Regions from separate parts of the Sporosarcina sp. SAFN-010 genome, predicted to be linked through region 2. Evidence: a T-box and tRNA genes for the amino acid it is inferred to sense, from the RefSeq annotation. Region 2 holds a T-box; the other holds one or more tRNA genes.
What was found. A T-box is a leader RNA that pairs with one kind of tRNA and senses whether it is charged. The one in region 2 lies ahead of metG (methionine--tRNA ligase), so its partner is inferred to be a tRNA-Met.
Positions count from the first base shown of each region.

Region 1: it has a tRNA-Met gene. The T-box ahead of metG (methionine--tRNA ligase) is inferred to sense a tRNA for this amino acid. The anticodon was not compared.

Region 1 is NZ_JBPFDS010000017.1:12,845-16,275, reverse strand. Features, by position in the region: gene ACR65F_RS15670 (FtsB family cell division protein) at 1-391, shown strand, start outside; gene ACR65F_RS15665 (S1 domain-containing RNA-binding protein) at 521-946, shown strand; tRNA gene ACR65F_RS15660 (tRNA-Met) at 1,642-1,715, opposite strand; gene ACR65F_RS15655 (SpoIIE family protein phosphatase) at 1,971-3,431, shown strand, end outside.
Region 2 is NZ_JBPFDS010000003.1:34,786-38,216, reverse strand. Features, by position in the region: gene metG (methionine--tRNA ligase) at 214-1,854, opposite strand; T-box leader at 1,905-2,166, opposite strand; gene ACR65F_RS04760 (MFS transporter) at 2,268-3,431, opposite strand, start outside.

The DNA.
Region 1 (3,431 bases), on a different contig from region 2:
CTCATCGGTTGCATCGATTGAAACTGAATATGTCCGCTCCATGCAACGAAAAGAGGACTGGCGACGTAAGCAAAAGAAGCGGCTTAAAGTGAAGCTGCTCATTTTTGCAATGATTGTCGTAGTCACATTCGGAGGCATTGCGAGCTACAATCACCAACAGAAAAAGATGTTGGCCTCAAAACAACAAGAAAAACAGGAACTGGTAGAACAGCTAGCTGTAAAAACTAGTGAGCAAGAACAACTCAAGAAGCAGTTGTTGAAACTGGATGACGAAGAGTACATTGCAAAGCTTGCACGTAAGGAATACTTTGTATCGAACAAGGATGAAATCATCTTCTCTCTTCCAGAAGGGAAGAAAAAATTAAACAAAAAAGACGACGGAAAAGAGTAGTCTTATTGACACTCTTTTTTTGTTGGATATAATGAAAGTAGGAATCTTGCGCAGGCAAGACCCGTAAAAACGGTTGCTAGGCTTCTGAAACAGGAGCCCGCTTAAATTCTAAGGAGGAGCATTTTTTTTATGTCAATTGAAGTAGGCAGCAAGCTAGAGGGTAAAGTGACAGGGATTACAAATTTTGGGGCATTCGTTGAATTGCCGACCGGCGTAACAGGACTCGTCCACATCAGTGAAGTGGCAGATAACTACGTCAAAGATATTAATGACCATTTAAAAGTCGGCGACATGGTTGAAGTGAAAGTCATGAACGTCGGTTCTGATGGCAAGATTGGTTTGTCGATCCGGAAAGCAAAACCGGAATCGGAACAACGGCCGCAGCGCCCGCAGCGACCGTCACGCCCTCGTCAGGGAGGGGGACGTCCTCCTGAGCGTCCAGAGAATTTCGAGACGAAAATGGCGAAATTCATGAAGGAAAGCGAAGAAAATCTAACAACACTTAAGCGAGCAACTGAGTCGAAACGCGGAGGCCGCGGAGCACGCAGAGGCTAAAAGTGCTTTAGAACGGTTGGAAACGACCCTTTTGAGCTGTTTCAATGCAGGAAAAAATGTCTTATAGATGAAAGCTGAGGATGCGCGTTGCGTGCACTCAGCTTTTTTTGTGGTTCTATAATATTTGTTGGGCTAAAATGAGAAAACTGCTGGATTTGATGGAGGATCCAGTTCTGGTCCGATTCGATTGTTAGTGCAAAGGAGTCTTCCCGAAAAACAAGCGAAGCGCTACCAATTAATGTCCTAAATCGGTTGAATTGTGTCCCGTTCTCGAGAAATTCCACGTTGTGTCGGAGAAATTCATAGATGTGATTGAGAAACTTTCCTCTCTGATGAACAAATTATTCTCAGTGTCGGGCAATACCTCACGACTGAAGGAGAAAGTTAACAGGTGCGTAATGGAGTTCTCTTTGTGAGCGGAAGATAGATTTTATGATCACAAATCGAGGTTTATGAGCGGAAAGCAGAGTTTATGATCACAATTCGAGAGTTATGAGCGGAAAGCAGAGTTTATGATCACAATTCGAGAGTTATGAGTGGAAAGCAGAGTTTATGATCACAATTCGAGAGTTATGAGCGGAATCCAAAGTTTATGATCACATTCCCAGATATATGATCATCCCTCGCAATACCAGGATCCGTAAGCACAAAAAAGGACTTGTCCAAGTGGACAAGTCCTTTCCAAAACATTTTTATGGCGGCAGAGGGGATCGAACCCCCGACCTCACGGGTATGAACCGTACGCTCTAGCCAGCTGAGCTACGCCGCCGTATTAGGGTGCGTCAACATGTTGTTCACGACCTTATTCATCATACAGATTATTTTTCAATCTGTCAACGGTTTCTAAAAACTTTGTGTGGCATAGAAAGTTGCTCGTAGTCATCATCGTCCACTTACTGATCTTTCCCTATTGAAAACATCCCCGTAAACCGTCGAAATGTTTTTAGGACCAGGTGTCAGAAACAGACAAATTATTAGACAACGGGTCTGTATACTAATGGCAATAGGTCATAGGGGGAATGAGATGATGAAGATGATCAGTAGTAATACAGAGAGATCACTGTGGCAACAAGTTCAGGGTGTAGTAGGGTCAATCTTACAACGGAAAGTCCACTTGCTGACAACGTTTCTATTCACGATTGGATCGTTCTTTCTATCACAAGCCGTGTTGTTTGACGCGGCGGTACCATTTTTCTTACCTGTTTGGGCCCTAGCAACGATGCGCTATCCTAAGTATATGTTACCTGTATTCATCGGGGGAATCAGTGGAAGTTTGTTCGTCGGTTTGGGACAATCTATTATTTTCATTTTGCAATTGCTTTTATTTAACTTGGTCATTCGACATCCGTTTACGAGAAAGTCCATACCGCTTACTGTCGCAGGTACCGTTATTTTCACACAAGTGTTTTGGCAATTGATTATGTATGCAGGACAACCACCGCTCACCGTACAGGTTGCGATTGGATTTGAAGCATTGCTTGCCTTACTTATGACAGTCTTTCTTTTCATCGCATTTCCGCAAGTGGATAAGTTGCTGTATACGCCATGGCGAGCAGAACAACTCGGGGCAGCGTGTATCGTAGCTGCTATGGCAACAACAGGCATGAACAATCTGATTATTGGGTATATTTCAGTCCCGGGGTTGTTACTGTATACAGCTATTTTGATTGCCGCTCTTGCTGGCGGCGTGTTATTTTCAACGACAATCGCCATGCTGATTGCCGCGATTACAGGGATGGCAGAACTGTCGTTCACTGGAATGATGACGGTTTACGGAATGACTGGATTCGCAGCTGGATCTATGAAGGGATTCGGAAAGCTAGGTGTCGCAACAGGAGGCATCTTTGCATCTGTCTTTTTCCTATTATATGACTTGACGTTGCCTCTTGATGAAACACATTTTGCGACAATAGGTGCCGCGACGCTCCTATTTCTTCTTATTCCGTCGAAACGACTCGCATCCGTCCGCGAAGTACTCGTTCCAGAGCAACAGGATTTATCAGAAAAACGTCAGCAATGGTTGGCGCGACGGTTGGATGAACAACTCACGGACTTCCAACAATTCGCCTCCTTTATGTCGACAATGGTGAATGATCAGTTCCCTGTTCAAGAATCGCGTCAATTGGAACAGGTACAAGAAACGCCGAGTGCGTGTCGATCTTGTTTCCGCTACTCTAAATGCTGGGCATCAGATGATGACAGTATTCCGAATTTACTTTCTGAGTGGGAATCGACGTATTCTGCTACGAAAAAAGCAGCGCGTCATAGGGTGGAAGAGAAAATTAGATACAAGTGTGTACGTCATACGGGATTGCTCGAAGAATTGGAAGAGCGTGGTGCAGACCGGTTGCTGATGGGACAATTGCAACACGGAAGAAAAATGCTCGCTTTACAGTTACGGGATATGAGTACGCATCTAGAAAATATGATGAATGAGATTAAAGAAGATGTGACGATTTATCGCCCATCTGAAGAAGAACTTGGG
Region 2 (3,431 bases):
CCTGTTTCAATGTTGTTATGAAAAATCCGTGCCTCTGTAAAGACTATGGTCAAACCAACTTTTCAATAACTTCTACTTCTACTTGCACACCATACTTCCTAAAATACAGACTTAATCTCTTTTAATTTTCTTCATTCCGATATAACAATCCTCTTATCTAGATTTAGAATATTTGCTAATTTATGTCCATCAATTACAAAAATCATCGTACTTCTAGCTATTAGTGATTCCTTTTTTCAAATTCTCGATTTCCTCTTCAATCCTTTCTAGCTCAATTCTAGTGTATAGCGGTTTAATTTCTTTAAGGGTCCGTGCAGATACCTCGATCTCCTCCCAGTTCATTTCATTAAGTCCTAACATTTCTTGCACACGCTGACTTGAAAATGGAAGAAACGGATTTAGGAGCTGCGCAAGATTTGAAATGATGTAGATGCAATTCGCCATTGTCCGGTTACATGCAGACAAGTCTTCTTTAACTTGAATCCATGGCTTTTGATCATCAAAATATTTGTTTGCATATCGTACAAACTCAAAAATATGCTCTAATGCATTTTTTAGATGAGCATCCTCGATGAGTAACCCTACATCTTGATAGAGATTTCTTATTTTCGCTCTAATTTCTGTATCTATCTCTTCCACGAGTATTTTTCCCTCATAATACTTTTCGATAAATTTAAGTGTACGATTTATAAAATTGCCATAGGCACCTAGTAATTCACTGTTATGACTATACACAAATTCTCTCCATGAAAAATCAGTATCCCTGTTTTCTGGTGCATTGATTGTCAAAAAATACCTCAGGGAATCTGCATCATACTTCTCCAAATAATATGGAACCCAAACTGCCCAATTCTTACTTGTCGATAGTTTTTGTTTTTCCAATGTTAAATACTCGTTTGAAACAATGTGAGAAGGGAGTGTTGGATTATTAATGCCCATTAGAATAGATGGCCAGATGATTGAATGAAAAGGGATGTTATCTTTCCCATGTACATAATAGGAGAGAGTTTCCTCATTCCACCAGTCTTCAAGTGATTCCCCATGCTGTTTCGCCCACTCAATACTTGCCGTTAGATATCCTGCGACGGCTTCAATCCATACGTAAATTTTCTTTCCTTCAAAGCCTTTAATGGGCACTTCAACACCATTGGGTAAATCACGCGTTACAGCTCGATCAGGAACTCCTTCGTTTAAATATCTTGTGGTCAAACGAATCGCATTTTCACGCCACATCCCTTCCTTCTTTGCTTCCTCTACAAATGTCTCTAGTCGTTTTTGGAATTCACTAAACAAGAAGTAAAAGTGCTCTGTTTCTTTAAAAGCAGGTGGATTTCCACAAATTTTACACCGTTTTTCGATTAAATCGAGTGGATCTAAAATCGATGAACACGCATCACATTGGTCCCCCCTTGCTTTAGCGCCACAATTCGGACAAATCCCTTCAACAAACCGATCTGGCAAGAATCGATGATCTGTTTCGCAATAAGCTTGTTCTATCGTCTTTTTATATAGATGTCCGTTCTCATATAGTTTTAAGAATATGTTTTGTACGGACTCATGATGATGTTCGGCATCAGTACGTGTGTAGAAATCATAAGAAAAACCTAACTTCTGAAAACACTGGACAAATTCTTCGTGATACCGGTTGGCAATTGTTTCAGTCGAGGTATTCTCTTGATTGGCACGAATGGAAATGGGAGTCCCATTACAATCACTACCTGATACATAGAGTACTTTTTCTCCTTTTTGTCTGTAATATCTAGCTAAAATGTCTCCTGGCAATAACGCAGCGATATGTCCTAAATGCAACGAACCATTTGCATATGGCCAAGCTCCTCCAATAAATATTGTCATAACTTTCCCCTCCCCAATATAAAAAACCTCGCCCCTAGACATAAAGAATGTCTAAGGACGAGGTTTCCTCGTGTTACCACCTTAATTCGCTAACAAGTTTTATCATTAGCCTCAGTAAGTACATCGTATTACGCATGTACTTTGACATTTATAACGAGTGTCACATCTCGTCAAAGTCTATCTCATTAAAATGAAAGTCGACTTTGCTGCTCAAAGGCCATATTCAATCAACTATTTTCTGCTTCTTTTCAGATTCCGAAGCTCTCTGTTAGAAAATTGAGGTTGACCTACTTTCCTTCTCATCGCTTTTAAAAACTATTTCACTTATTATTGCACAAACACTGAAAATTTAAAAGTCTTTATTACTCCAAAATATTACATTTGTACATAGTAACTTATTTCTCCCCCACTCCTCACTCCGCTTTTAATTTTTTCAATGAAGTGGAATACAAGTTAGATTTGGATGGTCTTATGTTGTAAACAAATAAGATGCTGGCAACTACAGCCATACTCCAAGAACCGGTAACGACAACCACTCTGATAGAAATCATTTCTGATGCTAACCCGAAAATGACAGTTAGAAGGATGATTAGGAATGCCTCAATAACCCCATAAATACTTCCGATTCTTCCCATCACATGTACAGGTATATTGTTTTGATAGAACGTATAAAAACCAGTATTTGCAAAGGCCGAGGCAAACGATAAAACAAAACAACCAACAATTGCTATAAAAAAAGTAGTAGATGATGAGAATACGATATATCCCACTGCAGTGAACAGGGAGCCTACTCCAATTAACCATGAAGTAGGTACCTTTTCGACAGTGAATGTATTCGTTATCGAACCCATTAATAAGCCTGCACCTGCGCTACTTACCAGAAGTCCGTAATCCCTTTCAGATAAGGAGAGCACTCGGGTTGCAAATGCAGCTTCCAAAGAATCTGTAGCTGTCATCAATACGATCATGACACTAAACAAAAAATAAATAAGCATGGTATATGAATAGTTTCGAGTAAACTGTATGACCAGTTTCCAGTCGTCTTTCAGTAGACCAACAGTCAACTTCCTATCTTCTGTTCTTGAAAATTCTTCATCCGCCTCAACATTAGGCATCGCCATTGTAATAAACGTTGACACAAGTAAAGCAACGGCATTCAAGTATATAGCCATATTGGGTGTCCCTATTGCAAACATAATTCCGGCTATCGCTGGACCGGTAAGAAAAGCTCCTGAATCGAGCAAACTTCGTAACGCGTTAAAACGTTTTCTCTGCTCCATAGGAATTAGCTTTGTAATATAAGTCATTGATGTTGGATGATACATAGAACTCGCCATTGTGATAAAAAATACCATGCTATAAATAAGAACAAGAGATGAAAAGTAAGGCAATATAGCAATTAGACACGCTTGAAAAAAACTAAGAATAATCATGAGATATTTCTTATTTCGACGATCAATAAGGCTTCCGGACCAACTATTCGTAAGTAGGGTCGACAAAGCTCTTATGATATACAATCCTGAGACTGCCATTGCTGATTCAGTTAGGTTAAGAACGATCAAATTTAAAGCGATGAA